DNA from 2 places in the Streptomyces sp. NPDC052910 genome. Region 2 is predicted to be linked to the other one. Evidence: riboswitches for the same ligand, from Rfam matches in the RefSeq annotation. Region 2 holds a riboswitch; the other holds the start of a gene.
The links. Region 2 has a riboswitch for thiamine pyrophosphate ahead of thiO (glycine oxidase ThiO). Riboswitches for the same ligand answer to the same signal wherever they lie in the genome.

Region 1 (15,696 bases), on a different contig from region 2:
GTGAGCTCACCGGCGCCGGCATGATGGACTGCAAGAAGGCGCTCGACGAGGCCGAGGGCAACCTCGAGAAGGCCGTCGAGATCGTCCGTGTCAAGGGCCTGAAGGGCGTCGCCAAGCGCGAGTCCCGCACGACCGAGAACGGCGCCGTCGTCTCCTCCATCGCCGACGACAACACCTCCGGTGTCATCGTCGAGCTGAAGTGCGAGACCGACTTCGTCGCCAAGGGCGAGAAGTTCATCGCCGTGGCCGACGCGCTCGCCGCTCACGTCGCCAAGACCGCCCCCGCCGACATCGAGGCCCTGCTCGCCTCCGAGATCGAGGCCGGCAAGACCGTCCAGGCGTTCATCGACGAGGCCAACGCCACCCTGGGCGAGAAGATCGTCGTGGACCGCTTCGCGGCGTTCGCCGGCGGTTACGTCTCCGCGTACATGCACCGCACCGCCGCGGACCTGCCCCCGCAGGTCGGCGTCCTGGTCGAGCTGGACAAGGAGAACGCCGAGGTCGCGAAGGACGTCGCGCAGCACATCGCCGCGTTCGCGCCGAAGTTCCTCTCCCGTGACGCCATCCCGGCCGAGGTCGTGGAGAACGAGCGTCGCGTCGCCGAGGCCACCGCGCGCGAGGAGGGCAAGCCCGAGGCCGCCCTCCCGAAGATCGTCGAGGGTCGCGTCACCGGCTTCTTCAAGGAGCAGGTCCTGCTGGACCAGCCCTTCGCCAAGGACAACAAGAAGACCGTCCAGAAGATCCTGGACGAGGCCGGTGTCACGCTGAAGCGCTTCGCCCGCATCCGCGTCGGCGCCTGAGCCTCGGCAGGGCAGCGATTGACCCGCGACCCGCTAGGGTCGTACGCAGCCGACCGGTCACCGGCCGGCCGCTGATGTGACGAGGAGGCCATTGCCGCACAGGGAACCGAAAGGACCCACCGGCAATGGCCTTCTTCGTATGTGCACGAGGAGAACTCCAATGAATCAGGGTGCGGACGCCCACAGGGCCGCCGACGGCAAGAGCGACGACCACGGGAAACCCCGCCGGTTCCTGCTGAAACTGTCCGGCGAGGCCTTCGCCGGCGGCGGAGGGCTCGGTGTCGACCCCGATATCGTGCACGCCATCGCCCGGGAGATCGCGGCCGTGGTCCGCGAGGGCTACGAGATCGCCGTCGTCATCGGCGGCGGCAACTTCTTCCGCGGAGCCGAGCTCCAGCAGCGCGGCATGGACCGGGCGCGCTCCGACTACATGGGCATGCTCGGCACGGTCATGAACAGCCTCGCCCTCCAGGACTTCCTGGTGAAGGAGGGGGTCGAGACCCGCGTCCAGACCGGCATCACCATGGGCCAGGTCGCCGAGCCGTTCATTCCGCTGCGCGCCGTGCGCCATCTGGAGAAGGGCCGCGTCGTGATCTTCGGCGCGGGCATGGGCATGCCCTACTTCTCCACCGACACCACCGCCGCCCAGCGCGCCCTGGAAATCCACGCCGAGGCGATCCTCATGGGCAAGAACGGTGTCGACGGGATCTACGACTCGGACCCGAAGAAGAACCCCGCCGCGGTGAAGTTCGACGCCCTGGAGTACGGCGAGGTGCTGGCGCGCGGCCTGAAGGTCGCGGACGCCACCGCCATCAGCCTGTGCATGGACAACAAGCTGCCGATCCTGGTGTTCGAGCTGCTCGCCGAGGGCAACATCGCCCGCGCCGTCAAGGGTGAGAAGATCGGCACGCTCGTGAGCGACCAGGGCACGCGGGACTGAGACGCCCGTACGGCCGTCCGCCGCGCCCCCCGGGCAGCGGCGGACGGCAACCCGGGGCCGCGGGAAGACCACGGCCCGGGGATGGACAACCGCCTGCCGGTCGGACACCGTGCAGGAGAAGACGCGCGCAGGGGCGAGGCTCTGCTTACTGATAACACCAGGAGCAAGTGGTGATCGAAGAGATCCTCCTCGAAGCCGAGGAGAAGATGGAGAAGGCCGTCGTGGTCGCCAAGGAGGACTTCGCGGCGATCCGCACCGGGCGTGCCCACCCGGCGATGTTCAACAAGATCGTGGCGGACTACTACGGTGCGCTGACGCCCATCAACCAACTGGCGTCGTTCTCGGTCCCCGAGCCGCGCATGGCCGTGGTGACCCCGTTCGACAAGAGCGCCCTGCGCAACATCGAGCAGGCCATTCGCGACTCCGACCTGGGCGTCAACCCCAGCAACGACGGCAACATCATCCGAGTGAACTTCCCCGAGCTCACCGAGGAGCGCCGCCGGGAGTTCATCAAGGTCGCCAAGGGCAAGGGCGAGGACGCCAAGGTCTCGATCCGCTCCATCCGCCGCAAGGCCAAGGACGCCCTGGACAAGCTCGTCAAGGACAAGGAGTCCGGCGAGGACGAGGTGCGCCGCGCCGAGAAGGAGCTCGACGACACCACCGCGAAGTACGTGGCGCAGGTGGACGAGCTGCTCAAGCACAAGGAAGCCGAGCTGCTCGAGGTCTGATGAACGACGCATCCTGGGGAACCCCGTCGCGCGCCGGGCAGTGGGGATCCGCCGACCGGCACACCCCGTTCCCGGCGGGTCCAGTGCGCGAAGCGGCCGGGGCGGCGCAGACTCGGGCCATGCCGATCGTGCCCGACGCAGGCGGAGACCAGGAGGACCGTGACCAGGGGGCCACTCACCTCGGTGGCCCCCTGTTCCGCGATGAACGCGATGAACGCGACGAACGTCACCGAGGGGAGCCCGACATCCGGCCGCAGGAACCCGCCCCCCAGGCGCCCAAGGCGGGGAAGAAGAGCGCGGGCCGCGATCTGCGCGCCGCGATAGGGGTGGGCCTGGGGCTCGGCGCGGTCATCGTCGCCTCGCTCTTCGTCTACAAGCCCGTCTTCCTCGGCGTGATCGTTGTCGCCGTGGTGGTCGGGCTGTGGGAGCTGACCTCCCGGCTCGCCGAGCGGAAGGGCATCAAGGCGCCTCTGGTGCCGCTCGCCATCGGCGGGGCCGCGATGATCGTCGCGGGGTACGCCGACGGCGCCGAGGGTGCGTGGGTGGCCATGGCCCTCACCGCGCTCGCGGTGCTGGTGTGGCGGATGACCGAGCCGCCGGACGACTACCTCAAGGATGTCACGGCGGGCATCTTCACCGCGTTCTACGTGCCGTTCCTGGCCACCTTCGTGGCCTTGATGCTGGCAGCCGACGACGGTGCCTGGCGGGTGCTGACCTTCCTGATCCTCACGGTGGTCAGCGACACCGGTGCCTACGCGGTGGGCTGGCGCTTCGGCAAGCGCAAGCTCGCCCCGCGCATCAGCCCCGGCAAGACCCGCGAGGGTCTGATCGGTGCCGTGCTGTTCGCCATGGCGGCGGGCGCGCTGTGCATGCGCTTCCTGATCGACGACGGGGTGTGGTGGCAGGGCCTGCTGCTCGGCCTGGCCGTCGCGGTGAGCGCGACCCTGGGCGACCTCGGCGAGTCGATGATCAAGCGGGACCTGGGCATCAAGGACATGGGCCGGCTGCTCCCGGGTCACGGCGGCATCATGGACCGGCTGGATTCGCTGCTGCCGACGGCGCCGGTGGTGTGGTTGCTGCTGGTGGTTTTCGTCGGCGCCGGGTGACGCGGGCGCCGGTGGTGCGATCACTGCCGGTCGCTTTCGTCGGCGCCGACTGAACCTCGGCTGACCTGCGTATTCCCCTCGGGTGGGGCCCGCTGTCCACAGGACGGCGGGCCCCACCCGCGCGTCTGCGACACTAGAAGAACCATGCCTAAGCCCGGAGAACTCACTTTCGTCGCCCCCCGCGGAGCCAAGAAGCCCCCGCGGCACCTCGCCGACCTCTCGCCCGCGGAGCGCAAGGAGGCCGTCGCCGCCATCGGTGAGAAGCCGTTCCGGGCGAAGCAACTGTCCCAGCACTACTTCGCGCGGTACGCGCACGACCCCGCGCAGTGGACGGACATCCCGGCCGCCGCCCGCGAGAAGCTCGCGGGCGAACTGCTGCCGGAGCTGATGAGCGTCGTGCGGCACATCTCGTGCGACGACGACACCACCCGCAAGACGCTGTGGCGGCTGCACGACGGCAAGCTCGTCGAGTCCGTCCTGATGCGCTACCCGGACCGGGTCACCATGTGCATCAGCTCACAGGCCGGCTGCGGGATGAACTGTCCGTTCTGCGCCACCGGCCAGGCCGGTCTGGACCGCAACCTGTCGACCGCCGAGATCGTGCACCAGATCGTGGACGGCATGCGGGCGCTGCGCGACGGTGAGGTCCCGGGAGGCCCGGCGCGGCTGTCGAACATCGTCTTCATGGGCATGGGCGAGCCGCTGGCCAACTACAAGCGCGTCGTCGGCGCCATCCGCCGGCTGACCGACCCCGAGCCGGACGGCCTGGGGCTGTCGCAGCGCGGCATCACCGTCTCCACCGTCGGCCTGGTGCCGGCGATGCACCGGTTCGCCGACGAGGGCTTCAAGTGCCGCCTCGCCGTCTCGCTGCACGCGCCCGACGACGAGCTGCGCGACACGCTCGTCCCGGTCAACACCCGTTGGAAGGTCCGCGAGGTCCTGGACGCGGCCTGGGAGTACGCGGAGAAGTCCGGCCGCCGGATTTCCATCGAGTACGCCCTGATCCGGGACATCAACGACCAGGCGTGGCGCGGCGACCTGCTGGGCCGGCTGCTCAAGGGCAAGCGGGTGCACGTGAACCTGATCCCCCTGAACCCCACGCCGGGCTCGAAGTGGACGGCGTCCCGCCCGGAGGACGAGCGGGCGTTCGTCGCGGCGATCGCCGCCCACGGCGTCCCGGTCACCGTCCGGGACACGCGTGGTCAGGAGATCGACGGCGCCTGCGGTCAGTTGGCGGCGACCGAGCGCTGAGCCTCGCCGAGGGCGGGGAAGCGGGCGGGTGCACTGATACGGTGCACTCGCACCGCTCGCACAAATGAACAATCCGACAGGGGAGCGCACACAGCGCTGAGAGTGCGGCCACGCCGCAGACCCTCGGACCTGATCCGGTTAGTACCGGCGTAGGGAGTCAGCTCGACCATGAACACCACCCTCCGGCGTGCCCTGGGCGCCGTCGCCGTCTCCGCCCTGGCCGTTCCGGTCCTCGCGGCCTGCGGCGGCTCCGACGAGGCCAAGGAGACGGACGGCGGCAAGACGGTCACCCTCGTCTCGCACGAGTCGTTCGTCGTCTCCCCGGATGTGCTGAAGGAGTTCACGGCACAGACCGGGTACAAGGTCAAGACGCTCAAGAGCGGCGACGCCGGGCGGGCCGTGAACCAGGCGATCCTGTCCAAGAGCCACCCGCAGGGGGACGTGTTCTTCGGCGTGGACAACACGCTGCTCTCCCGCGCCCTCGACAACGGGATCTTCGAGCCGTACGAGGCCAAGGGCCTGGACCGGGTGGCGAAGGAGTACCGGGCCGACGACGCGGAGCACCGGGTGACGCCCGTCGACTCCGGTGACATCTGCGTCAACTACGACCGCGCCTACTTCACCGGCCACAAGCTGACGCCGCCGAAGACCCTCGACGACCTGGTGAAGCCCGAGTACAAGGGCCTGCTGGTCACCGAGAACGCGGCCACCTCCTCCCCGGGCCTCGCCTTCCAGCTCGCGACGGTGGCCAAGTTCGGTGACGAAGGCTGGCAGGACTACTGGAAGAAGCTCAAGGACAACGGCGTCGAGGTCGTCGACGGCTGGGAGCAGGCGTACAACGACCGTTTCTCCGGCTCCGCCGCCGGCCGCAAGGCCAAGGGCGACCGGCCGCTCGTCGTCTCCTACGCCTCCAGCCCGCCGGCCGAGGTGCAGGGCATGAAGGCGCAGCCGAAGTCGGCGGACGAGGCGCCGACCGGCGTCGCGACCGGCACCTGCTTCCGGCAGACCGAGTACGCCGGGCTGCTCAAGGGCGCGCAGAACGCCAAGGGCGGCAAGGCGCTGCTGGACTTCCTGCTGAGCAAGCGGTTCCAGGAGGACGTGCCGCTCAGCATGTACGTCAAGCCGGTGGTGACGGACGCGAAGCTGCCCGAGCTGTTCACGAAATTCGGCGCGACGGTCGACGCCCCGCAGACGCTCGCCCCCGAGAAGATCGCGAAGAACCGTGATCAGTGGGTCAAGGCATGGTCCTCGATCGTCCTGAAGTAACCGCACCGAAGGATCGCGGAGCGCGAGGGACGGGTGTCCGCCTCGGCCTGATGGCCGTCCCGCTCGCCTTCTTCGGTCTCTTCTTCGCCTATCCGGTGGCGGCGATCGTCACGCGGGGGCTGAAGGCGGACGGGCGGTGGCGGTTCGGCCGGATCGGCGAGGTGCTCAGCGACCCGGCGACCGGGCACGTCCTGTGGTTCACCACCTGGCAGGCGGCGGCCTCCACGGCGCTCACGCTGGTGCTCGCGCTCCCCGGCGCATACGTCCTGGCGCGCTTCGACTTCCCCGGCAAGGGGCTGCTGCGGGCGGTGGTCACCGTCCCGTTCGTGCTGCCCACCGTCGTGGCCGGGTCGGCCTTCCTGGCGCTGCTCGGGCGGCGGGGGCTGCTCGACGAGCTGTGGGGCGTCCGGCTCGACAACTCCGTGTGGGCGATCCTGCTCGCCCACGTCTTCTTCAACTACGCCGTGGTCGTCCGGACCGTCGGCGGGCTCTGGGCGCAGCTCGACCCCCGGCAGGAGGAGGCCGCGCGGGTGCTCGGCGCCGGCCGGTTCGCCGCCTGGCGGCGGATCACCCTGCCCGCCCTCGCCCCGGCGGTGGCCGCCGCGGCGCTGATGGTCTTCCTCTTCACCTTCACCTCCTTCGGCGCCGTCCAGATCCTGGGCGGCCCGCGGTACGCCACGCTGGAGGTCGAGATCTACCGGCAGACCGCCGAGCTGCTCGACCTGCCGACGGCCGCCGTCCTCACCCTCGTCCAGTTCGCCGCCGTCGCCGCCCTGCTCCTGGTGCACGCCTGGACCGTGCGCCGGCGCGAGTCCGTCCTGCGCCTGGTGGACGCGCGCCGCACCGCGCGCCGGCCGCGCGGCGCCGCCCAGTGGGGGCTGCTGGCCGCCGTGCTGGCCAGTGTGACCGCGCTGCTCGTGCTGCCGCTCGCGGTGCTCGTGCTGCGCTCCTTCGACGGGCCCGACGGCTACGGCCTCGACTTCTACCGCGCCCTGGCCTCGGCCGGGGACGACGGTGTGCTCGGCGTCGCCCCGCTGGAGACGATCGGCAACTCGCTGGCGTACGGTCTCGCGGCCACGGCCATCGCGGTCGCCGTCGGGGGACTGGCCGCCGCCGCGCTCACCCGGCGCGAGGGCCGGCTGGTCCGCGGCTTCGACGCGCTGCTGATGCTGCCGCTGGGCACCTCCGCCGTGACCGTCGGCTTCGGCTTTCTGATCGCCTTGGATGAGCCGCCGCTGGACCTGCGGACTTCCTGGATCCTGGTGCCGCTGGCCCAGGCGCTGGTCGGAGTGCCGTTCGTGGTGCGCACGATGCTGCCGGTGCTGCGCGCCGTCGACCCGCGGCTGCGGGAGGCCGCGGCGGTGCTCGGCGCGTCCCCGTGGCGGGTCTGGCGGGAGGTGGACCTGCCGATGGTCGGCCGGGCGCTGGCGGTCGCGGCGGGCTTCGCCTTCGCCGTCTCCCTCGGCGAGTTCGGCGCCACCGTCTTCATCGCCCGTCCTGACAACCCCACGCTTCCCGTGGCCGTGGCCCGGCTGCTGGGCCGGCCCGGGGAGCTGAACTACGGGCAGGCGATGGCCCTGAGCACGATCCTGATGCTGGTGTGCGCCGTGGCGCTGCTGGTGCTGGAACGCGTCCGCACCGACCGTACGGGGGAGTTCTGATGCCGACCGCTGCGATGCCGTCCGCTGCGATGCCGACCGCTCCGATGCTGCGCCTGGAAGGCGTCACCGTCCGCTTCGGTGACCGGACCGTCCTGGACGCCGTCGACCTCGACGTGGCCGAGCACGAGATCGTCTGTGTCCTCGGCCCCAGCGGCAGCGGCAAGTCCACGCTGCTGCGGGTGGTCGCCGGGCTCCAGCGGGCCGACGCGGGGCGGGTGTTCCTGTCCGGCGAGGACGTCGGCGGAGTGCCGGTGCACCGGCGCGGGGTGGGGCTGATGTTCCAGGACCACCAGTTGTTCCCGCAGCGGGACGTGGCGGCGAACGTCGCCTTCGGCCTGCGCACCCGAGGCGCCGGCCGGGCCGAGGCCCGAGGGCGCGTCACGGAACTCCTGGACCTGGTCGGCCTGCCGGGCGCCGGGCGCCGGTCCGTCGCCGCGCTGTCCGGCGGCGAGCAGCAGCGCGTCGCCCTGGCCCGGGCGCTCGCGCCGAGTCCCCGGCTGCTGATGCTGGACGAGCCCCTCGGTCAGCTCGACCGGAGCCTGCGCGAGCGGCTGGTGACCGAGCTGCGGCAGCTCTTCGGCCGGCTCGGCACGACCGTGCTGGCGGTCACCCACGACCAGGGCGAGGCGTTCGCGCTCGCCGACCGGGTGGTGGTGATGCGGGACGGCCGGATCGCCCAGCAGGGCACGCCCCTGGAGGTGTGGCGGCGGCCCGCCTCGGAGTTCGTGGCCCGTTTCCTCGGCTTCGACAACGTCGTCCCCGCGACGGTCTCGGGCGACCGGGCCGACACCCCGTGGGGCAAGGTGCCCGTCCCGGCCGGTGCGCCGGAGGGCGCGTCTCCGCTCCTGGTGCGGCCCGGCGGCGTCCGGTTGGTGGAGGACGGCCTTCCCTGCGAGGTCACGGCCCGGACCTTCCGCGGCGACCATGTGCTGGTCTCCTTGCGCCCGGAGCACGGCCCGGCGCTCCAGGCAGCGTGCGCGCTGGCGCACGCGCCGGAGGTGGGCGCCCGGGTCCGTGTCGCTTTCGACCCGGAGCACGTGGTGGTGCTGGGAGACTGAGTTCTCCCGGGACGGCGGGGAAGCGCCCGGGCCCCCTTCTTTTCTTGACCAGTTCTTGACCCAAGGCAACTTCCTCGCCGCATTGGACGTCTGGTTCAGGAGCAGGCGGTTCATTGGCGAACGGAGCAATTGGTGATCATCGGCCTTGTGACGGCTGTCGCGGCCTCGGCGTGCTACGGCACGGGTTCGGTCCTGCAAGCCGTGGGATCGCGGAAATCCGCTCAGCGGGAGGCGGCCTCGTCCCCCGAGGCGGGCGTGACCCAGCACGGCGGACCCAGCCTGTCCTCCACCGCCAAGGCCGCCGTGACGTGGGAGTTCATGGTCGGTACGGTCCTGGACTTCCTCGGCTTCGGCCTCGGCGCGCTCGCGGCCCGGATGCTGCCCCTCTTCCTCTCCCAGACGGTCATCAGCGCCAACCTGATCGTCACGGCGCTGCTCAGCATCAAGCTGCTCGGCATCCGGCTCAAGCGTCCCGAGTGGGCGTCCATCGCCGTGGTCTGCGTCGCTCTGGTGCTGCTCGCGACGGCCGCCGGGCACGAGGGCAGCGGGGAGACCGCTCGGTCCACGCACTGGTGGCTGCTGATCATCTCCGTCGTGCTGATGGCCGGTGGCACGGTGGCCGTGCGGCTGATGGGCTCCCGGGCCGCGATCCTCGCCGGTCTGCTCTCCGGGCTGGGCTTCGGTGCCATCGGTGTCGGGGTCCGCATACTCGACGGCATCGATCCGTTCGACGTGCCCACTCTTCTCGCCGACCCCGCTCTCTACGCGATCCTGATCTCGGGTGGCGTCGGCATGTACCTGCACACGGTGGCCCTGCAGATCGGGTCGGTCAACGGGGCGACGGCCGCGCTGGTCGTCGGCGAGACGATCCTCCCCGGCATCATCGGCGTCCTGCTGCTCGGCGACGCTTCTCGGGCGGGGTTCGCCTGGGTGGCCGTCCTGGGATTCATCCTGGCCGTGGCGGGCGCGGTCGCTGTCGCCTGGTTCGGCGAGCCCGACAGCCATGGGGCGGCGCCAACCGTCGCGGAGGCGCCCGAGGCGTCCGCGCAGCGCGTGTAGGAGTGCCCCGGCCCCTCCCTTTCACCGTTTCTTGCGGGGGCTACGCCCCCGCACCCCCGAAGCGCCCTGCGGGCGCTGTCCTCAAGCGCCGGACGGGCTGTTTCAGCCCGTCCGGCACTTGAGGACACGGGGGTCTGGGGGCTGGCCCCCAGGAAACGGTGATATGGGGGTGCCCCCTCTAGGGGAGGGGCCGGGGCACCCTCACCGCGTCAGCGGCAACGCCGCCAACTCCGCGATCACCCACGTCAGCGGGGCGAGAACGGCGACCAGGGCGACGGTCCGAACAGCGGCGGCGCCCCGCAGCAGCGACCCCGGCAACCCCAGCCGCAGCAACGCCGCCGTCGTCTCGGAACGCACCTGCCGAGTATCCAGAGCGGCGGTGATCGCCGTGGCGGTGGCGCAGGCCATGACCACGGCGGCGCCCAGCCCGGTGAGCGGGCCGAACGGCCGGGGGCCGGCGGCCTCCCAGGCCACACCGTAGAGCTCGGCGGCGGCCAGGGCACCGGCGGCGACCGCGCACAGCACACCGAGCGGCCGGCCCAGGCGCGTCGCCGCGTCCTGGAGCATGCGTCCGGCCAGCATCCGGACGGGACCGGGCCGCCCGGCCGCCAGCGCCGCCCCGCACCAGTGGGTCAGCCCGGGCCCGGCCAGGACCAGGCCCAGCACGGTGAGCAGCCAGCCGCCGAGGAGGCCGGGGGAGGCGCCGCCGTCCTGGCCGGGGAGCGCGAGCAGCCGCCCCGGTTCGGGCGCGGGCGCGTGGCCCACGTACGCCACCAGGGCGAGGCCGGTGGCGATGACGGCGATGCCCCAGGGGAGCCCGGCGTACGAGGGCCGGACGGGCGCGCCGCGCGACGGTACGCCGGTGTCGTCCGGCTGCGGACGGGCGTGTGCCGGGCCCGGGCGCCGGCGCGCCGCCTCGCGCGGGCGCAGAACGAGGGCGCACACGCCGGAGCTCACGGCGGGCAGCAGGGCGAGCAGGGTCACGGTGGCGGCCCAGGGCAGGGCGTGGCCGCCGTCCAGCAGCCGGTGCGCCGTTCCGCTCAGCGGGGTGCCGCCGAGGTCGCCCCGCAGCTCCAGGTAGACGAGGAGGGCGGCGCCGCTGCCCAGGCAGCAGGTGACGGCCGTCGAGGTGGCCGCCAGCAGGGCGAGCCGCACCGGCCCGAGCCCGATCGCGTCCAGCCCGTCCCGGGGCCGGGTGGCCGGGTCCGTCCGGGCCACCGCCAGCGCGAAGTACACGACCGCCGCGCAGGGAACCGCGCACCACAGCAGCCGCACGACCCCTTCCTCCGGCCGCTTCGGGTGCGCGACCGCGTATCCGAGGGCGCAGAGCAGCAGGAAGGCGGCGCCCGCCGCGGCGGCGGCGACCAGCACGCGCCGGAGCAGGACGAGCGGGTGCGCGCCCCGGGTCAGGCGGAGACTGAGCACGCGGCCCTGCCCTCCCCGTCGGGAGCGTCCGGTGCGGGGATGCCGCCGCCCCGGCGGCCGTCGGCGAGGCCGACCGTCCGGTCGGCGAGCGCGGCTTCCTCGTCGTCCGGTGTCGCGAGGACGACCGTGATGTGGTGGGAGCGGGCCGCGGTGGTGAGGGTGCGCAGGACCTGGGCCCGGTCGGTGCTGTGCAGCGGCGCGGTGGGGTCGTCGGCGAAGACGACGGTGGGCTCGCAGGCCAGGGCGCGGGCGACGGAGATGCGCTGGCACTGGGCCCGGGAGAGCGCGCCGGGCCGTTTGCGGGCGCAGTCGCCCACGTCGAGGCGTTCCAGCCACTCGGCGGCGGCCTGTTTGGCGGCGCGGTGGCCGGTGCCCCGGGCCAGCAGGGGGAGCGCGGCGTTCTCCCAGCCGGTCAGCTCGGGCACGAGGTGCGGGACGCTGTCGATCCAGCCGAACCGCTCGCGCCGCAGCCGCTCGCGCGCCGGGCGGGGGAGGGTGTGCACCGGCGCGCTGTTGAACCACACCTCGCCGGAGTCGGGCACGAGCTGGCCGGAAAGACATTGGAGAAGGGTGGTCTTCCCCGCGCCGCGCGGCCCGGTGACCGCGAGGACCTCGCCCTCGCGGATACCGACGGACACGCCTGCGAGGGCGGGGGAACCGTTGTAGGAGTAGTGCAGGCCGCGTGCCCAGAGCACGTCGTTGTCCGGCGGGGCCACCATTTCGAGCACACCTCGGGTCGCTGGAGGGTCCGTTCCCCTGTCCGGGTGAACGAACCGGGGGCCATTGGGTCACTGGCACCGTACGGAACGGGGATCCTAGCCCCGGTCCAGGCTCGGCGCGGGAGTGGTCCAGGAGTGGCCCACTTTCCTCCCATCGGGCTCATGGCGCGAGGGAGCGAAGAGGGTGTGCGGGGGCGGAAACGGCCTCATGGGGCGGGAAGGGGCGAGGAGGGTCCGGCGAGGGGCCCGCGCGCACCGCCGACATGGCGCGCGCGAGCCCCCGCCGGGCCCCCGGACCGTCAGATCCGGGCCCAGGCCTCGCCGAGGACGCCGCGCAGGATCTGCTCGATCTCGTCGAAGGTGCCCTGGTCGGAGACGAGCGGCGGGGCCAGTTGGACGACCGGGTCGCCGCGGTCGTCGGCCCGGCAGTAGAGGCCTGCCTCGAACAGCTCCTTCGAGACGAAGCCGTAGAGCAGCCGCTCGCACTCCTCCGGTGTGAACGACTCCTTGGTGGTCTTGTCCTTCACCAGCTCGATGCCGTAGAAGAAGCCGTCGCCGCGCACGTCGCCGACGATCGGCAGGTCGCGCAGTTTCTCCAGCGTGGCGCGGAAGGCGGACTCCTGGTCCAGCACGTGCCGGTTGAGGCCCTCGCGCTCGAAGAGGTCGAGGTTGGCCAGGGCGACGGCGGCCGAGACCGGGTGGCCGCCGAAGGTGTAGCCGTGCAGGAAGGTGTTCTTTCCCTTGAAGAACGGCTCGGCTATCCGGTCGGAGACCACGGCCGCGCCGATGGGGGAGTAGCCGGAGGTCATGCCCTTGGCGCAGGTGATGATGTCCGGCACGTAGCCGAACTTGTCGCAGGCGAACATCGTCCCGAGCCGGCCGAAGGCGCAGATGACCTCGTCCGAGACGAGCAGCACCCCGTGCCGGTCGCAGATCTCCCGCACCCGCGCGAAGTAGCCGGGCGGCGGCGGGAAGCAGCCGCCGGCGTTCTGCACCGGCTCCAGGAAGACGGCGGCGACGGTCTCGGGGCCCTCGAAGAGGATCTGCTGCTCGATCTGGTCGGCGGCCCAGCGGCCGAACGCCTCCGGGTCGTCCCCGTGGATCGGCGCGCGGTAGAAGTTGGTGTTGGGCACCTTGTGGGCGCCGGGGACCAGGGGCTCGAAGGGCGCCTTGAGGGCCGGGAGGCCGGTGATGGACAGCGCCCCCTGCGGGGTGCCGTGGTAGGCCACTGCCCGCGAGATGACCTTGTACTTGCCGGGGTTGCCGGTGAGCTTGTGGTACTGCTTCGCCAGCTTCCACGCCGTCTCGACGGCCTCGCCGCCGCCGGTGGTGAAGAAGATCTTGTTCAGGTCGCCGGGCGCGTAGTGGGCCAGGCGCTCGGCCAGTTCGATCGCCTTGGGGTGGGCGTAGCTCCACACCGGGAAGAAGGCCAGCTCCTGTGCCTGCTTGGCGGCGGCCTCGGCCAGTTCGACGCGGCCGTGGCCCGCCTGCACCACGAACAGCCCGGCCAGGCCGTCCAGATAGCGCTTGCCCTTGTCGTCGTAGATGTACGTGCCCTCGCCGCGGACGATCGTCGGCACGGGGGCGTTCTCGTACGACGACATGCGGGTGAAGTGCATCCACAGGTGGTCGTACGCCGTCTGGGAGAGGTCCTTGCTGCTCACGGCTATCGGGTTCCCCATGTATAGGTCTGTTTGCGGAGCTTGAGGTAGACGAAGCTCTCGGTGGAGCGCACACCGGGCAGGGTGCGGACGCGTTTGTTGATCACGTCCAGCAGGTGGTCGTCGTCCTCGCAGACGATCTCGATGAGCAGGTCGAAGGAGCCGGCCGTCACCACGACGTACTCCACCTCGTCCATCGCCGTCAGGGCGTCGGCGACCGGGTCGAGGTCCCCTTCGACATTGATCCCGATCATGGCCTGCCGGCGGAAGCCCACGGTGAGCGGGTCGGTGACGGCGACGATCTGCATCACGCCCTGGTCCAGCAGCTTCTGCACGCGCTGCCTGACGGCCGCCTCGGACAGCCCCACGGCCTTGCCGATGGCGGCGTAGGGCCGGCGCCCGTCCTCCTGGAGCTGTTCGATGATCGCCCGGGAGACGGCGTCGAGGGGCGGTGCGCCGGGGGCGCCCTTGGGATCGGCTGCGTTACGAGTGGCCACCAGGCCACTGTGCAGGAGGAGTCCGCCGTATGACAAGCATCCGGCGATGAAATCCGTTGTCGAAGGCACGCTGAATAACTGATTCCGTTGCTCCTGGCTGGTGGGTATATCGAAAGCGTGGCCCTCCTGGCTAGGCTGGGTGTCTCACCCGTCGGACATCTCACAGGAGAGGTGCACACCGTGACCACCGAGCCGCGCCGGTTGCGCAACTACATCAACGGGGAGTTCCGGGACGCCGCGGACGGACGGACCACCGAGGTGGTCAATCCGGCCACCGGTGAGGCGTACGCCACCGCCCCGCTGTCCGGCGCCGCCGACGTCGACGCCGCGATGGCCGCCGCCGAGGAGGCCTTTCCCGTCTGGCGCGACCTGGTCCCGGCCGAGCGCCAGAAGGTCCTGCTCAAGATCGCCGACGCGATCGAGGCGCGGGCCGAGGAGCTGATCGCCGCCGAGTCGGAGAACACCGGCAAGCCCCTCGCCCTCACCCGCAGCGAAGAGGTCCCCCCGATGGTGGACCAGATCCGCTTCTTCGCCGGTGCCGCCCGGCTGCTGGAAGGCCGCTCGGCCGGCGAGTACATGGAGGGGATGACCTCCATCGTCCGCCGCGAGCCGGTGGGCGTCTGCGCCCAGGTCGCCCCCTGGAACTACCCGATGATGATGGCCGTCTGGAAGTTCGCCCCGGCGCTCGCCGCGGGCAACACCGTCGTGCTCAAGCCGTCCGACACCACCCCGGCCTCCACGGTCCTGCTCGCCGAGATCATCGGCGGGGTGCTGGAGGAGCTGGGCCACCCCAAGGGCGTCTTCAACGTCGTCTGCGGCGACCGCGACACCGGCCGCCTGATGGTGGAGCACCCGGTGCCCGCCATGGCGTCGGTCACCGGTTCCGTACGGGCCGGGCAGCAGGTCGCCGAGTCGGCGGCCAAGGACGTCAAGCGCGTCCACCTGGAGCTCGGCGGCAAGGCGCCCGTCATCGTCTTCGAGGACGCCGACCTCGCCAAGGCCGTCGAGGACATCGCCGTGGCCGGCTACTTCAACGCCGGCCAGGACTGCACGGCTGCCACCCGCGTCCTCGTCCACGAGTCCGTCCACGACGAGTTCGTCACCGCCCTCGCCAAGGCCGCGGCCGACACGAAGACCGGGCGGCCGGACGACGAGGACGTGCTCTACGGTCCGCTCAACAACGCCAACCAGCTCGCCCAGGTCACCGGCTTCATCGAGCGGCTGCCCGCGCACGCCAAGGTCGAGACCGGCGGACACCGCGTCGGCGAGAAGGGCTACTTCTTCGCCCCGACCGTCGTCTCCGGGCTCAAGCAGGACGACGAGATCATCCAGAAGGAGGTCTTCGGCCCGGTCATCACCGTTCAGTCCTTCACGGACGAGGACCAGGCCGTCGCCTACGCCAACGGCGTCGAGTACGCCCTCGCCTCGTCGGTGTGGACGAAGGACCACGCGCGGGCCATGCGGATGTCCAAGCGGTTGGACTTCGGCTGTGTGTGGATCAACACCCACATCCCGCTGGTCGCGG
Region 2 (15,696 bases):
GCGTCCGCGAGCAAGGCGGGCACGGACTGCGGAAGCTGCGTACGGCGCATCCAGGCCCTGCTCGGGCGGGGCGCCTGCCCGCGGCGGGAACTGGTGGACCGGGGCTCCCGGGATCCGCTGGGCGCCGACCCGAACGCGCTCGTACCGACGGCGGGGCCGGCCGCGCCGCCCGCCCCCTCCGTACCGCCGGTGTCGTCCGTACCGACCGTGCCGGCCGTACCACCGGTGGCGCCGCCCGTGCCGCCGGCGGACGGGATCGCCCGCGCGGCCTAGTGTGACGCCTCGCCGCTCGACTGCTCGATGAACTGCGCCAGGTACAGCGGCTCACCCAGCTTCTCGATCAGCTCCAGTTGGGTGTCGAGGTAGTCGATGTGGTCCTCCTCGTCCGCGAGGATCGACTCGAAGATGTTCGCCGAGGTGATGTCGCCCTTGGCCCGCATCACCTCCACCCCGCGCCGGAGGCGGTCGATCGCCTCCACCTCGACCTGCCGGTCGGCCTGGAACATCTCCGTGATCGTCTGCCCCACGCGGACGTGGAAGAGCCGCTGGTAGTTGGGCAGCCCCTCCAGGAAGATGATCCGGTCCGTGAGGACCTCGGCGTGCCGCATCTCGTCGAACGACTCCGCCCGCGTGTGTTCCGCGATCTTGGTCCAGCCGTGGTGTTCCTGCATCTTCGCGTGCAGGAAGTACTGGTTGATGGCGGTCAGCTCGCCCGTCAGTTGCTCGTTGAGGAATTCGATGATCTCCGGGTCGCCCTGCATCGCGCGGGCTCCTTCCCAAGCTCATACCGGCAGGATGCGCGCATCCTCGCACCGGCCCACCGGGCCGTCCAGTAAGTGCACACTTAGTGGGAGTTGTCGGGATAGCGGGCGGCCCCCGGTCACCGGCATCCGCCGGGGTCTGACACCATGGAGGCATGGGTCAGTCGGGACGGTCGGGTCAGTCGGAAAGCCGTAAAGGGGAACATCTCCGGCTGCCTCCGGGGCAGCGTCTCCAGCGCGGCTGGCCGGTGACCCACTACGGGCCCGTACCGCGGTTCCGCCCGGACCGCTGGGAGTTCCGGGTCTTCGGCGCGACCGCCGACGGCGACAAGCGCTGCTGGACGCACGAGGAGTTCTCGGCCCTGCCGTACACGACGGTCGTCGCCGACCTGCACTGCGTCACCAAGTACAGCGTCCTCGACGCCGAGTGGGGCGGCGTCGCCACCCGCACCATCCTCGACCTCGCCCCTCCCGCGCCCGACGTCACCCACGTCATGGTCTGGGCCGAGTACGGCTACAGCTCCAACCTGCGGCTCTCCGACTTCGCCTCCGACCGGTCGATCTTCGCCACGCACAAGGACGGTGAACTGCTGACCGCCGAACACGGGTTTCCCGTGCGGCTCGCGGTGCCTCATCTGTATGCGTGGAAGGGGCCGAAGTGGGTGCGGGGTGTCGAGTACATGAGGGCTGATCGGCGGGGGTTCTGGGAGGAACGCGGGTACCACAACGTGGGGGACCCGTGGGCGGAGCAGCGGTACTCGTACCAGGAGGCGCCGGGGGACGGGCCCGAGCTTTAGGGGTCCCTGGAGGGTGAGCCCGTCCGGCGTTTGAGGACAACCGCGCGGAGCGCGGTTTCGGGGGTGCGGGGGCTTGCCCCCGCAAGAAACGGTGAAAGGGAGGGGCCGGGGCGACTCCCCGGGGCCTCAGCCCCGCAACCCCTTCAGCCGCGCCACATCCGCCGCGTGCCCGTCCTTCCCGCCCGGCGTCTCGATCGTCAGCGGGACGCCCGCCGTCTCCGGGTGGGAGAACAGCTCCGCGAACGGCGCGGCCCCGATATGACCGGCGCCGATGTTCTCGTGCCGGTCCTTGTGCGCCCCGGCCACATCCTTGGAGTCGTTCGCATGGATGAGGCCGAGCCGCCCCGGCCCCACGACGGAGACGAGCTCGTCCAAAGCCGCCTTCATGCCGCCGGGAGCGGCGAGGTCATGGCCCGCCGCGAAGAGGTGGCACGTGTCGAGGCAGACGCCGAGCTTCGGGTGGTGCGCGAGCACCTCGAAGTAGGGGCCGAGATCGGCGATCCAGGAGCAGAGCGACGCCCCCTGCCCGGCCGTCGGCTCCAGCAGCAGGCGAGGGTCCTCGTCGTCCGTGAGCTCGTCGAGGAGCGGCAGCAGCCGTTCGCCCACCTGGGCCAGGGCCTCGGCGCGCGGCCGGCCGCCGGTGGCCGCGCCGGTGTGGACGACGACGCCCCGGGCGCCGATCTGCCGGCCTCGCCGCAGGGAGTGCCGCAGTGATTCGACGGACCGCTCGGCGGTCGCCTCGGTGTGGGAGCCGAAGTTGATCAGGTACGGCGCGTGGGCGTACACCGGCAGCCCGGCTTCCGCGCAGCCCGCGCGGAACTCCTCGTCCTGCCGCGGGCTGCCGGGCGGGGTCGCCCAGCCGCGCGGGTTGGCGACGAAGACCTGGACGGCCTCGGCGCCGATCTCGCGTGCGTACGGCAGGCCGGTGCGGGCCAGGCCGCCGGCCACCGGGATGTGGCCGCCGACGGGGTTGCGGGGTATGCCCGCCGTCGCGGTGCCGGACATCACAGTGCTCCCTTGAGGCGGATGGTGATCGTGTCGCCGCGCGCGGCCTTGTCGCCGGCCCGGACCGACTGGCTCTCCACGGAGTCGCGGGGGAAGAAGAACGGCCGGTCCACCCGGACCTCGAAGCCCGCGGCGGCCAGGATCCGCTTGGCCTCGGCCTCGCTCTTCCCGGTGACGTCGGGGACGGTGAGCATCTCCTTGCCCTTGGACAGGGTGACGGTCACGGTGTCGCCCTTGGCCGCCTGCACGCCCCGGGCGGGGGACTGCTCGGCGACGTCGCCCTTGTCCCGGTCGGAGTAGACCTGCGCGTCCGAGACCTTGATCCGCAGGCCCGCGTCGCCCAGCACGGACTGGGCGTCGTCGGGCGACAGGCCGGACACGTCCGGCACCTCCACCGGCTCGCCCTTGCTGACGATCAGCGACACCGGCGTGTCGGGGCGGCGCTCGTCACCGCCCCGGGGGTCGCTGGCGAGCACCTCGCCCTGCGGGGTCTCGTCGCTGAACTGCGTCCGGACGTCGCCGACCGTCAGACCCGCCTGGGTGATCCGTTTCTTCGCCTCGTCCAGCCGCATGCCGACGACGTTGGGCACCTCGGCCCGCTCCGGGCCGCGCGAGACGACCACCGTCACCCGGCCGGTGTGCCGGATGCGCTCGCCGGGCTTGGGGTCGGTGGACATCACGTGGCCGCGCTCGACGGTGTCGCTGAACTCGGGCCGGATCCGCAGCTTGAGCCCGGCCTTGTCCAGCTTCTTCTCCGCGTCCGCCTGGGTCAGGTCCAGCACGGCGGGGACGGAGGTGAACTGACCGGCGTTGATGTACCACACGCCCGTAGCGGCCAGCAGCGCCAGCAGCACACCGGCCACCACCAGCACCGCGCGCCGCGGCCGGCGCCGCAGGGCGGCGAGCCGCCGGGGGCGGGCCGGGGGAGCGGGCGGCGGGGGCTCGAGGGCGCCGTCGATGCGCGCCGTCATGTCCATCGGGTCCGGTGCGGGCGCCTCCGCCGGAGGCAGCGGCTGCGCGGTGACCGGACGCGGCAGGACGCTCGTCGGGTCCTCGTCGTCCACCGCGACCCGCTCCCCGGCCAGCGGGGGCCGGGCGTCCAGTTGCTCGCGGGTCAGCGTCGCGCGCGCGGCCCGGACCAGGCCGAGCATGCCGACGGCGTCCGACGGCCGCAGCTCGGGGTCGCGGGCGGTGGCCACCGTCACCAGGTCGTCGAGCTCCGGGGCCATCCCCGGGACCTCCTGCGACGGCGGCGGCACGTCCCGGTGCAGGTGCTGGTAGAGGATCTGGGCGGGGCTGGCGCCGCTGTGCGGCTTGACGCCGGTGAGCATCTCGTAGAGGACGACGCCGCACGCGTAGACGTCGGTGCGGGTGTCCGCCGTGCCGTGCTCGATCTGCTCGGGCGCGAGGTAGGAGACGGTGCCCAGGATGGACCCCGTGTTGGTGGCGCTGCTGGTGCCCACGGTGCGGGCCAGTCCGAAGTCGGCGACCTTGACCCGGCCGTCGTCGCCGATCAGCACGTTCTCCGGCTTCATGTCCCGGTGCACCAGCCCCGCGCGGTGGGCGGCGCCCAGCGCGGCCAGCACCGGCTCCACGATGTCCAGCGCCGCCCTCGGCTGGAGCGCGCCCCGCTCGCGCAGCACGTCCCGCAGGGTGCAGCCGGCCACGTACTCCATCGCGAGGTAGACGAATCCGCGATCCGTCCCCTGGTCGTAGACGCCCACCACGTTCGGGTGGTCCAGGCGCGCGGCGGACTTGGCCTCCCGGATGAAGCGCTCGACGAAGACCTTGTCCGCGGCGAGGGCGGGGTGCATCACCTTCACGGCGACCACCCGGTCGAGCCGGGTGTCCAGGGCCCGGTACACCGTGGCCATGCCGCCCGCGGCTACCCGCGCCTCGATGCGGTAGCGGCCGTCGAGCAACTGGTCGACGAAGGGGTCCGGCAGGGTCGTATCCACGGTTGACGAGTCTACGAGTGATCGGGGGCGGGCCGTACGCTCGTGCGTCCGGACGGCGGGGTGGTCGTGCCCCGGTCCCCCCTTTCGCCGTTTCCCGGGGCCGCGCCCCGGGCCCCCTTTTCGCGGCTCCGCCGCTCGTCCTCAGACGCCGGACGGGCCGAAATGGCCGGGGCCACCCCTCTCAGCGCGCGCTGAACGCCGGCCGCTCCGGGTCCAGGACCGCCCTGCCCGCCGTGGGCGACGACGCCTCCGCGAAGTGGCGGCGCGGGATCCGTCCCGCCCGGTGCGCCAGCCGGCCCGCCTCCACCGCGTGCCGCATCGCCTCCGCCATGAGGACCGGCTCCTGGGCGCGCGTCACCGCCGAGGCGAGCATGACGGCGGCACAGCCGAGTTCCATGGCCAGGGCGGCGTCCGACGCCGTGCCCGCGCCCGCGTCCAGGATCACCGGGACCTTCGCCCGTTCCGTGATGAGCTGGAAGTTGTGCGGGTTGCGGATGCCGAGGCCGGAGCCGATGGGGGAGCCGAGGGGCATGATCGCGGCGCAGCCGACGTCCTCCAGGCGGCGGGCCAGGACCGGGTCGTCGTTGGTGTACGGCAGGACGGTGAAGCCGTCGTCGACCAGGATCTCGGCGGCGTCGAGCAGCTCGATGGGGTCGGGCAGCAGGGTGCGCTCGTCGGCGATGACCTCCAGCTTCACCCAGTCGGTGCCCAGCGCCTCGCGGGCCAGCCGGGCGGTGAGGACGGCCTCGCCGGCGGTGAAGCAGCCGGCCGTGTTGGGCAGGGCCCGGATGCCGTGCCGTTCGAGCACGGAGAGGACCGAGCCGCGGACCGCCGGGTCGAGGCGGCGCATCGCGACGGTGGTGAGTTCGGTGCCCGAGGCGAGGAGGGCCCGTTCCAGGACGTCGAGGCTGGGTGCCCCGCCCGTGCCCATGATGAGGCGGGAGGTGAAGGGGGTGCCGGCGATGGTGAGCACGTCGTCCGCCATGTCAGCCTCCCTGGACCGCGGTGAGGATCTCGACCCGGTCGCCGTCGCGCAGGGGCGTGTCCGCCCAGCGGCCGCGCGGGACGACGGTCTCGTTGACGGCGGCGGCGACGCCGCCGGGGGAGTCGGCGCCCGTGAGGCCTGTGACGAGCGTGGCGAGGGTGGTCCCGGGCGGGACGGTGCGCCGCTCGCCGTTGACGTGGACCGTGTGGACGGCGGGGGTGCCGGAGACGCGGGGCGATTCCGTGCCGGTCATGCGGAGGGCTCCTGAGCGAGGGAGGACGGGCGGGGGCCGGCCGGCGCGGCGAACCGGCGGGGGCTGAACGGACGGGCCTCCTCGGGCAGCCGTCCGGTGGTGAGCACCTCGGCCATGACGTCGCCGGTGAGCGGGGTCAGCAGGACGCCGTTGCGGTGGTGGCCGGTGGCCAGGTGGAGGCCGGGGAGTCCGGTCGGGCCGAGCAGGGGCGCGTTGTCGGGGGAGCCGGGGCGCAGCCCGGCCGAGGTCTCGGCGAGCGGCAGTTCGGTGAGGCCGGGCACCAGCTCGTGCGCGTCGCGCAGCAGCTCGTAGACGCCGCCGGCGGTGACGGTGGTGTCCCAGCCGAGTTCCTCGCTGGTCGCGCCGATCACCAGCTCGCCGTTCTCGCGGGGGACCAGGTAGACGTGACCGCCGCGGACGACCGCCCGGACGGTGCGGGAGAGGAACGGCCGGTACGCCTCGGGGACGCGCAGCCGCAGGGTCTGGCCCTTGACCGGGCGGACCGGCGGCAGGACGTCGTCCGGCAACCCGGCCAGCCGGCCGCTGTGGCTGCCGGCCGCCAGCACGGTCTGACCGGCGGCGACCCGCTCGCCGTCGGCGAGTTCGACGCCGACGGCCCGGTCGCCGTCCAGCAGCACCCGGGCGGCCGCCGCGCGGTGGAAGGCCACTCCGGCACGTTCGCACGCGGTCAGCAGGGCGGCGGCCAGCCGCCGGGGGTCGGTCTGGTGGTCGCCGTCCACCCGCAGGCCGCCCTGGACGCCCGGGGCGAGCATCGGCTCCAGGCGGCGGCACTCACGGCCGGACAGCCACTGGGCGTCGAGGCCGCAGCGCTGCTGGAACGCGCCGAGTTCGCGCAGGTGGGCGCGGTCGTCGGCGTCGAGGGCGACGGCCAGGGTGCCGCAGGCGCGGTAGCCGGTGTCCCGGCCGCTCGCCTCCTCCAGCTCGGCCGTGAAGCCGGGGTAGCGGCGGGCGGAGGCCAGGTTGAGGGCGAGCAGCGCCTGCTCGCCGTAGTGCAGTTCGGTGACGGCCGCCAGCATTCCGGCCGCCACCAGGGCGGCCCCGCCGCCGGGCGCCGGGTCGGCGACCGCGGTCCGCAGGCCCCGCTGGGCCGCCCGCCAGGCGGTCACCAGGCCGATGATCCCGCCGCCGACCACCAGGGCGTCGTACGGTGCTGAGCGAGAAGACGCGTGCATGGGCGTCCAGCCCCTCCCTTCGCCGGCATGACCCGGATCAGGTTCGTACGGTCGGAGGCCGTCCAGCCTCCCTCTCAGCCCGGTCCGTCCGGGCTCCCGCGAGTGCTTGTGCACCGGCCACCCTAGTACGGGCCGCGAACGCGGCGGAAGGCGGCGGGAGGCCGCCGGAAGGCGCGCGGCGCGGTGGTGTTGTGTCGGAGGTCTCGCCGCACGGTGCTCCGGGAGACCTCGTCCGCCCCCCTACAGTGATCAGGTGAGTGAGCAGACGAACACCCGCAGTGGTACGGCCCCCGGGCACTCCGAGGACACAGCCGAGGACACAGCCGGGGGCACGGCGCGGCGGCGCGTCGTCGTGGCCGGCGCCGGCATGGCCGGCGTGCAGACCGCCGTCGCCCTCCGCGAGCAGGGCTGGGAGGGCACGATCACCCTGCTGGGCGCCGAGCCCCACCCGCCCTACGACCGGCCGCCGCTGTCCAAGGCGGTGCTGCTCGGCAAGGCGGAGGGGTCCGCCTTCGAGGTCGACTTCGCCTCCCTGGACATCGAGCTCCGACTCGGGCTGGAGGTCACCGGCCTGCGCCCCGCCGACCACGAGGTCGACACGGTGCGCGGCCCGGTCCCGTACGACGTCCTGGTGGTGGCCACCGGCGCCGAGCCGGTCCAACTGCCCGGCGCCGAGGACCTGCCGGGCGTGCACCTGCTGCGCACCCTGGACGACGCGGAGCGGCTGCGCCCGCTGCTGGAGCGCAAGGGCGACGTGGTCGCCGTCGGCGCCGGCTGGATCGGCGCCGAGTTCGCCACCGCCGCCCGCGAGGCCAACTGCCGGGTGACCGTCGTCGAGGCCGCCGACCGGCCGCTGGCCGGGGCGCTGCCCGCCGAGGTCGCCGCGCACATGGCCGACTGGTACGCCCAGAGCGGTGCCCGGCTGCTCACCGGCGCCCGGGTGGCCGCCCTGGAGCCGGGCGCCGTGCTGCTGGCGGACGGGACGCGGCTCACCGCCGACGCCGTCGTGGTGGGCATCGGCGCGCGGCCGGCCACCAACTGGCTCGCCGGCTCGGGCGTCGAGCTCGCGGCGGACCGGTCCGTCGTCACCGACGACCGGCTGCGGACGTCCGTCCCGGACGTGTACGCGGTCGGGGACTGCGCCTCCTTCCCCTCCGCCCGGTACGGCGAACGGCTCCTCGTCCACCACTGGGACAACGCCCTCCAGGGGCCGAAGACCGTCGCGGCGAACATCGCGCACGGGCCGGCCGAGGGGCCGGTCTACGACCCGGTGCCGTACTTCTGGTCCGAGCAGTTCGGGCGGTTCGTGCAGTACGCGGGGCACCACGCGGCCGCCGACGAACTGGTGTGGCGCGGGGATCCGGCGGGGGCGGCGTGGACGGTGTGCTGGCTGCGCGCCGGCGTCCTGGTCGCGGTGCTGGCCGTGGGGCGGCCGCGGGACCTGGCGCAGGGACGGAAGCTGATCGAGAAGGGCGCGGTCGTGGACCGGGCGCGGGTGGCCGATCCGGCGGTGCCGCTGAAGGCGGCGGTGGGGTGAGGTGCCCCGGTCCCTCCCCCGGAGGGGGGACCCCCACTTTCACCGTTTCTTGAGGGGGCGAGCCCCCGTGCCCTCTGAAACCGCGCTCCGCGCGGTTGACCTCGAACGCCGGACGGGCCAAACCGCCTCCCCCGGGTGTCCCCGGGTACCGGCTGTCCGTGGCGGATGGCAGGCTTGTCCCGTGACCGAGATTGACACGAAGATCGACGCCCTCGTCTCCGAGTGGCTCACCCTCCCCGACATCGCCGAGATGCTCGACGTGGAGGTGACACGCGTACGGCAGTTGGTGAAGGAGGGCCAACTGATCGCCGTGCGCCGCGGGGAGAACCGGGCGCTCCAGGTGCCCGCCGCCTTCATCGGCGAGGGCAAGGTGATCAAGGGCCTCGCCGGGACCCTGACCCTGCTCAAGGACGACGGGTTCACCGACGAGGAGATGCTGGAGTGGCTGTTCACTCCCGACCCCACCCTGCCGGGCACGCCCGCGCAGGCGCTGCGGGAGAATCGCGGCACGGAGGTGAAGCGGCGCGCCCAGGCGCTCGCCGTCTGACCGTTCCGCAGTGAACCGCCCGCGGTGCGCGGACGGGCCCGTCCCGTCCGCGCACCGCCGACCCCGGGGGGAACCCACGATGTCCGCCACCGCCCGTACGCTCCCGCACGCCCCGGCCGGCTCCGCCCGCGAGGCCCTCGCGGGGGCCCGCCTGTACCTGTGCACCGACGCGCGCAAGCGCCAGGGCGACCTGCCGGAGTTCCTGGAGGCGGTCCTCGCCGGCGGCGTGGACGTCGTACAGCTCCGCGACAAGGGCATGGAGGCCGGTGAGGAGCTGGAGCACCTGCCCGTCCTGGCCGACGCCGCCCGCCGGCACGGCCGGCTGCTCGCGGTGAACGACCGCGCCGACGTCGCCCACGCGATCCGCGCCGACGTCCTGCACCTGGGCCAGGGCGACCTGCCCGTGCCCGCCGCGCGGGCCGTCCTCGGCGACGACGTGCTGATCGGCCGTTCCACGCACAGCGAGGCCGAGGCCGAGGCGGCGATGAGCGAACCGGGCGTGGACTACTTCTGCACCGGCCCCTGCTGGCCCACGCCCACCAAGCCCGGCCGCCCCGCGCCCGGTCTCTCCCTGGTCCGGCACACCGCGGCGCTGCGGCCCGAGCGGCCCTGGTTCGCCATCGGCGGCATCGACGAGGGCAACCTCGACCAGGTCCTGGACGCCGGGGCCCGGCGGATCGTCGTCGTCCGCGCCCTGACCGAGGCCGACGACCCCGGTGACGCCGCCGCCCGACTGGCCCGCCGGATCCGCGAGCGGGACTGAGGCGCGCCATCCGGCCGTGGGGCGGCCGTCGGCTCCGGTAGGTTGTCGTGTTCCTGTTCAACTTTGGATCATGGCAGAAGGAGACGGCCGGTGCGCGAGGCAGCACGGATCACGGGGGCGGCACTGGTGGCCGCTGTGCTGATGACGGGATGCTCCAGCGGCGGTGACGACAAGGACGGCAAGAAGGCCGACGCCAAGCCGGACCAGGCGACGGCCCGGTCCGCCGCTCCCGCCCAGGGCGGCGGTGCGACCGGAGGCGGCTCCGAGGGCAAGCCGGCCGCCGGCTCCCCCGAGGGCGTCTACCTGGCGCGGACCGCCGACGGACCGGTCGCCCTGACCATCGCCGCCGGGCAGGTCGCCCTGGCGTCCGACGGCGGCAAGCGGACCTGCACCGGCCCCCTCCGCGGCAAGTCCTTCATGCTCAAGTGCTCGGACAACGGCGAGAAGCGGTCGATGGGGCTGATCGAGAAGTCCGACGCCACCTCCCTGGTCGTCTTCTGGGAGGGCGGCCCGAAGGAGACCTTCACGCGGCAGGGCGGCGGCGCCAAGCTGCCCGGCGGGCTGGGCGGCCTGCCGAAGCTCGGCGGCTGAACCGCTCGGCTGAACCGCTCGGCTGATCCGGTCCGGTCCGGTTCGGTCCGGTTCGGCCGGACGGTCCCGGTCCGTCTCAGACCGTCCGCAGCATCTGTGCCGCCGCCAGTTCGCGGTAGGCGGCACAGGTGGACAGCAGGTCCTCGTGCCGGCCGGCGGCCACGGCCCGGCCCTCGTGCAGGACGACGATGCGGTCGGCGTTCTGCACGGTGGACAGCCGGTGGGCGATCACCAGGAGCGCGCACTCCTCGGTGATCTCGCGCATCACCCGCCCCAGGGCCAGCTCGTTGACCGCGTCGAGCTGTGACGTGGGCTCGTCCAGCAGCAGCAGCGCCGGGCGGGTGAGCAGGGCCCGGGCCAGCGCCACCCGCTGGCGCTCGCCGCCCGACAGGGTGGCGCCCCGCTCCCCGACCGGCCCGTCGAGCCCGCCCGGCAGCCGGTCCACCACCTCGGCGAGCCGGGCCAGTTCGACGACCCGCCGCACCTCGGCCCGGCTCGCGCCCGGTGCCGCGTAGGTGATGTTGTCCCACAGGGAGCCGTGGACGATGTGGGTGTTCTGGTCGACGACGGCGATGCGCGCCCGGCACTCCGTACGGGACATGGCCGTCGCCGGCCGGCCGTCGAACAGCAGTCGCCCGGCGTCCGGTTCGTAGAAGCGGGCGGCCAGCGCGAAGACCGTACTCTTCCCCGCCCCCGATCGGCCCACCAGCGCGATCTGCCGGTGCGGCGGCACCTCCAGCGAGACGCCGCGCAGCACCGGCCGGCCGGGGCGGTAACCGAACTCGACGTGTTCCAGGGCCAGGACGGGAGGGGCTGAGGAGGCCGGTGGGATGACAGAGGTCGGTGGGGTTGCGGGGGATGGGGAGGTGACAGGGGAAAGCGTGTCCGGAGCCGGCTCCGGCTGTGCGGCACCCGTCGGTTCCACCGGCAGCCCGAGCGCCTCCTCCACCCGCCCGAGCGCCCCCACACCCCGCTGGATCAGCCCCGCCGCGCGGAACACCGACGACAGTGGCACCACCAGGTAGCTGGCGTACAGCAGGAAGGCGACCAGGCCGCCGAGGCTGTGGGTGCGCCCGTCCACCCGCAGCCCGCCGATGACCAGGACGAGCAGGAACGAGCCGTGGACGGCCAGTTCGACCGCCGGGCTCATCACCGCCGCCAGCCGCGCGGTGCGGACCCCGGCGCCGTACGCCGCGTCCACCCGCTCCCCGATCCGGGCGGCCTCCCGCTCCTCGGCCCGGTGCACCCGGACCATCGGCAGGGCGCCCAGGGCCCGTTCCAGATCGGCCGCGACGGCTCCGACGGCGTGCTGCGTCCGCTCCGAGGCCGTGCGGATCCCGCTGAGGACGCAGGTCACCACCGCGGCGGCCGCCGCCACCGTGAGGGCGACCAGGAGGAGGAGCAGTGGGTCGAGCCAGAGCATCAGCGCCACCGCCCCCGCCGAGGCCAGCACCCCGGTGACCAGGTCGACCAGCGCCTGGGAGACGACCTCGCGCAGCACGGTGGTGTCGACGGTGACCCGGGAGACGAGGTCGCCGGTGCGGTGGCGCTCGTACTCCCGCATGTCCAGCCGCAGCAGCCGGCCGGTCAGGCGGTGGCGCAGCGCGCGGACGACGCCCTCGCCCATCCGCTCCAGCAGGAAGCGGCCCACCGCGGCCGTGGCGGCCTCGGCCACGAACAGCGCGGCCAGGAAGAGCAGCGGCCACAGCAGCCGGCCGTCCGCGCTCGCGTCCACGATCCGCTGCGCGAGCAGCGGCTGCGCCAGCCCCAGGGCCGATCCCACCAGGGTGAGGGCGGTGGCGGTGGCCAGCGCCGTCCGGTGGCCGGTGGTCAGCCCGAACACCGTGCGGACCGCGCCAGGACCGCGCCGCCCGGCCCCGGCCGGGGTCACGGCAGCGGCCGGCGCCGGGACGCCGGGGCGGGGGCGACGGTGAGCAGCCGGCTGAAGTAATCGTCCGGAACGCCCTCGTCCACCGGCCGGCCCTCCGCCTCCACCCAGGCGTGCGCGCTGAACGGCGGCACCTTGCGCACCCCCGTGCACCAGGTCGGCCAGTGGCCGTCGAACCGGCACAGCAGGGCCGTGCCGATCGACCGTGGCAGACAGCCGCGCGGCCCGGCGCAGTACAGGCTGACGGCGCACACCGCCCGGCGCGCCGCGGCGGCCCGTCCGTACGAGGCGGGGGCGGCGCCCCGGCGGAGCAGGGCGAGGACCGAGCGGAGCCGGCGGGGCGGCAGCAGGGCGAGCGGGAAGGCGACGGCCAGGGCGCAGCGCGCGGCCAGCCGCCGGGGGAACGGGACGCCGGAGGGCCGGACCAGGGCGCTGGGGGTGGTCATGCGGCCAGCCCCGCGTCCCGCAACAGGGCGACCAGCGCGGCGACGTCCGCGGCGGCCCGCCGCCGGTCCACGGCGAACTCGGTGACGAGCGCCTCCACGGCGTCCGTCTCCCCGCCGCCGCCCATCAGGGTGCGGACGACGAGCGTGCCGGTGGGGTTGAGCTCCCAGTAGCGGCCCTTGCGCTGGTCGAGGAGGACCGTGCCGTAGGCGGTCTCCGCCGTGGCGACGTCCGGGGCGAACCGCAGTGCCATGGAGCTTCCCTTCCTGCGGACGCCGTCGTCCGCGGTCCTGGGGTGCGAGTGCGGGTGCGGGTCAGCGGGCGAGGGTCCGCAGCCACACCTCGCAGCCGATCGTGGAGTAGAGGATCGCCTCGCTCAGGCCGGGCGCTGCGGGCCGCCGGGCGAGGGCGGTCAGGGCGTCGGCGTCGACCAGCCCCAGTCGGGCCAGGGACGAGTCCTCCCAGAGCTTCACCAGGTCGCCCCGGTGTTCCCGCAGCCCGTTCGACGCGTCCATCGAGGCGTGCGCCTTGTCGGTGCGGGCCAGGCACGCGTCCGGGACGATCCCGCGCATCGCCGCCCCCAGCAGCGGCTTGTACTCCCAGGGGGTGACGCGGGCGCGCGGGTCGACGGCCAGGCACGCCTCGATCACCCGGTCGTCGAAGAACGGCGACGCCATGGGCAGTCCGGCCCGTGCCGCCATCAGGTCCCACTGGCGGACGATCCGGGCGCAGATCCGGATCTGTTCCAGGTCCTGGTGGAGGCCGCGGTCCCGGTGCAGCGGCTCGGCGGTCGCGGCGGCCCGGCGCAGGGCCCGCCGGACGGTGTCGGCGGCCTCGGGGGTGACCCAGGGGAACAGCCGGGGCGGCGTGTCCCAGCCCAGCGCCCCCTCGGCGCCGGGCGGCAGCGGGTCCCGCAGGTGCGCCGCCGTGGAGGCCAGCCAGCGGCCGTAGGGGCGGGAGTCGGCGAGCGTGCGCACGGTCGGGACCAGGGGCCACTGGTAGAGGGTGCGGAAACCGCGCAGCCGCCGCAGCGCGAACCAAGGGCGCGTCCGCAGCAGCCGGTGGTAGTAGCCCTCCGAGCACCAGGCCACGTGGTCGCCGCCGATGCCCGTCAGGTGGACGGAACTGCCGCGGCGGGCCAGCTCCGGCAGGTGGTGCAGCGCCCGGGCCCGGTCCATGACACCGATGGTCGGCTCGTCCATGGGGTCGTCGATGTCCAGCAGGTCGGTGTAGACGAGCGGGGACGCGTCCGCGTCCCACACCACGTGTTCGACGTCCGGGAGGTGGCGGGCGGCGCGCCGGGCCCAGGCCAGGTCCGTGTCGGCGGGGTCGCGCCCCGGCCAGGTGCTCGCGACGACGCGGGCCGGGGAGTCGGCGGCCAGGAAGCAGACGGAGGTGGAGTCCAGCCCGCCGGACAGGTCGCAACTGACCGTGCCGCCCCGGTGGGTGCGGGCCGCCACGGCCTCGGTGAGCGCCTGCCGCACCAGCGGCGCGCCGCCGGCCATCGAGCGCACCGGCTCGGGCGGCGTCCACCAGCGGGAGTGGCGGGCCGAGCGCCCGTCGCGGCTGATGTACAGGGCGTCCTCGGCGGGGACGGCGGTGACGCCGCGCCACGGCGAGCGGGCGAACAGCGGGTGGGGGACGGGCCACAGCAGCCGTACGGCCAGCTCCTCCTCGTCCGGGGTGGAGTCCAGGGCGTGGGCGAGCGGCAGGGCGTCGCTCGCGGCCGTCTCGACGCCGCCGACGGTGGCCCGGAAGACCAGCTTGAGGCCGGACGCCGTGCCCTGGACGCGGACGGCGCCGTCCAGCGCGGCCACCAGGTGGAAGCTGCCGGGCAGGGCGCGGGCCAGGCCGTCCAGCGCGGTCAGGTCGCGGAGCGCCGCCGCCCGGCGGCGGAGCTCCGCGGGCCGGACGGGACAGCAGCCGATCACCGCCAGGGCGGCCCGGCCGGTCCGTACGGCGGTGACGTCGCCGTCGTGCCAGTGGCCGGCGATCCACGGCCGGCCGGAGGGGTGGGGGATGGTCCGGGTGTCCTGGCGGATGAGGGAGCGGGCCGCGGAGAGCGCGTCGTCGCAGTCCGGAAGGACCACGAAACGCGCCGCACCCGGGCCCGCTCCCCCCGCCTCGCGAGGCGTAGGCATTCAGCCCTCTGTCTCCGGCCGCCGGTCTCAGTTCTTGCTGAGGATCAGACGGTCGTTGCCCGAGGTGCGGAGCAGGCCGGTCTTGGCGCGGAACGTGCCGCGCTTGACCAGGGTGGGAGCCTCGTACGTCTTCTTCATGACGCCTCCTTGATTCGGAGTATCCTTTTCGCCCCGGATTCCGTCCGGTCGGCCGTGGCCTCCCGGGGGAGAGGTGCCCCGGCAGGGGGCCGGTGCCGGTCCGGCTCCAGGGCGTATCGCCATGCTATCCATGCCAAAAGGATTCATCGCAATCCAAGTCCGATAATCACCGGGAAAACGGGAGTGCGCTCATCCGAGTGCGCCGGTCGGTGGGGCGGAATTCGGTCCCGGTGAAATCAGGGAAAACAGAGGTGATCCACAGGATCGCGCGGGTGTGTCATTGTCTTCGAAAAGCGGACGGGAATTCGCCGCGCCGGAAATCCGGAATCCCTTCCACCGGGCCGGGAAAATCCGGAAAGTCGGGGTTTCGGGAACGGTGTACCGGACACCCTGGGCCGGGAAGCGGCCAGATCGTGGACAGCGTTGGGAAGATCGTCCCAGCGCTGGTTAACTTGACCGGTATGGCCCTTGGCACAGCCTCCACCAGGACGGATCACGCCCGTACCGTGCGTGACCTGCTCGCTTCCGGCGAGCGTTCGTACTCCTTCGAATTCGCGGCCCCCAAGACCGAGAAGGGCGAGCGGACGCTCTGGAACGCCATCCGGCGGATCGAGGCGGTCGCGCCCACCTTCGTCTCCGTGACCTACGGCGCCGGCGGCTCCTCGCGCGAGGGCACCGTACGGGCGACGGAGCGC

Region 1: linked by a shared signal. The riboswitch ahead of ACZ6X9_RS00380 (thiamine ABC transporter substrate-binding protein) and the one ahead of thiO (glycine oxidase ThiO) in region 2 are both predicted to bind thiamine pyrophosphate.

What each region holds. Positions count from the first base shown of each region.
Region 1 is NZ_JBVJJR010000001.1:85,011-100,706, reverse strand. It holds gene tsf (translation elongation factor Ts) at 1-800, shown strand, start outside; gene pyrH (UMP kinase) at 961-1,740, shown strand; gene frr (ribosome recycling factor) at 1,911-2,468, shown strand; gene ACZ6X9_RS00390 (phosphatidate cytidylyltransferase) at 2,468-3,574, shown strand; gene rlmN (dual-specificity RNA methyltransferase RlmN) at 3,719-4,825, shown strand; TPP riboswitch at 4,894-4,998, shown strand; gene ACZ6X9_RS00380 (thiamine ABC transporter substrate-binding protein) at 4,994-6,091, shown strand; gene ACZ6X9_RS00375 (ABC transporter permease) at 6,067-7,752, shown strand; gene ACZ6X9_RS00370 (ABC transporter ATP-binding protein) at 7,752-8,810, shown strand; gene ACZ6X9_RS00365 (hypothetical protein) at 8,943-9,869, shown strand; gene ACZ6X9_RS00360 (hypothetical protein) at 10,071-11,294, opposite strand; gene ACZ6X9_RS00355 (ABC transporter ATP-binding protein) at 11,276-12,013, opposite strand; gene ACZ6X9_RS00350 (aspartate aminotransferase family protein) at 12,313-13,695, opposite strand; gene ACZ6X9_RS00345 (Lrp/AsnC family transcriptional regulator) at 13,680-14,186, opposite strand; gene ACZ6X9_RS00340 (gamma-aminobutyraldehyde dehydrogenase) at 14,352-15,696, shown strand, end outside.
Region 2 is NZ_JBVJJR010000003.1:315,200-330,895, reverse strand. It holds gene ACZ6X9_RS12455 ((2Fe-2S)-binding protein) at 1-273, shown strand, start outside; gene bfr (bacterioferritin) at 270-761, opposite strand; gene ACZ6X9_RS12445 (sulfite oxidase-like oxidoreductase) at 917-1,558, shown strand; gene ACZ6X9_RS12440 (deoxyribonuclease IV) at 1,685-2,563, opposite strand; gene pknB (Stk1 family PASTA domain-containing Ser/Thr kinase) at 2,563-4,521, opposite strand; gene ACZ6X9_RS12430 (thiazole synthase) at 4,703-5,506, opposite strand; gene thiS (sulfur carrier protein ThiS) at 5,508-5,759, opposite strand; gene thiO (glycine oxidase ThiO) at 5,756-6,952, opposite strand; TPP riboswitch at 6,950-7,062, opposite strand; gene ACZ6X9_RS12415 (NAD(P)/FAD-dependent oxidoreductase) at 7,206-8,489, shown strand; gene ACZ6X9_RS12410 (Rv2175c family DNA-binding protein) at 8,671-9,036, shown strand; gene thiE (thiamine phosphate synthase) at 9,116-9,799, shown strand; gene ACZ6X9_RS12400 (hypothetical protein) at 9,890-10,390, shown strand; gene ACZ6X9_RS12395 (ABC transporter ATP-binding protein) at 10,467-12,281, opposite strand; gene ACZ6X9_RS12390 (lasso peptide biosynthesis B2 protein) at 12,278-12,724, opposite strand; gene ACZ6X9_RS12385 (lasso peptide biosynthesis PqqD family chaperone) at 12,721-12,975, opposite strand; gene ACZ6X9_RS12380 (lasso peptide isopeptide bond-forming cyclase) at 13,037-14,812, opposite strand; gene ACZ6X9_RS12375 (keywimysin-related RiPP) at 14,891-15,001, opposite strand; gene metF (methylenetetrahydrofolate reductase [NAD(P)H]) at 15,463-15,696, shown strand, end outside.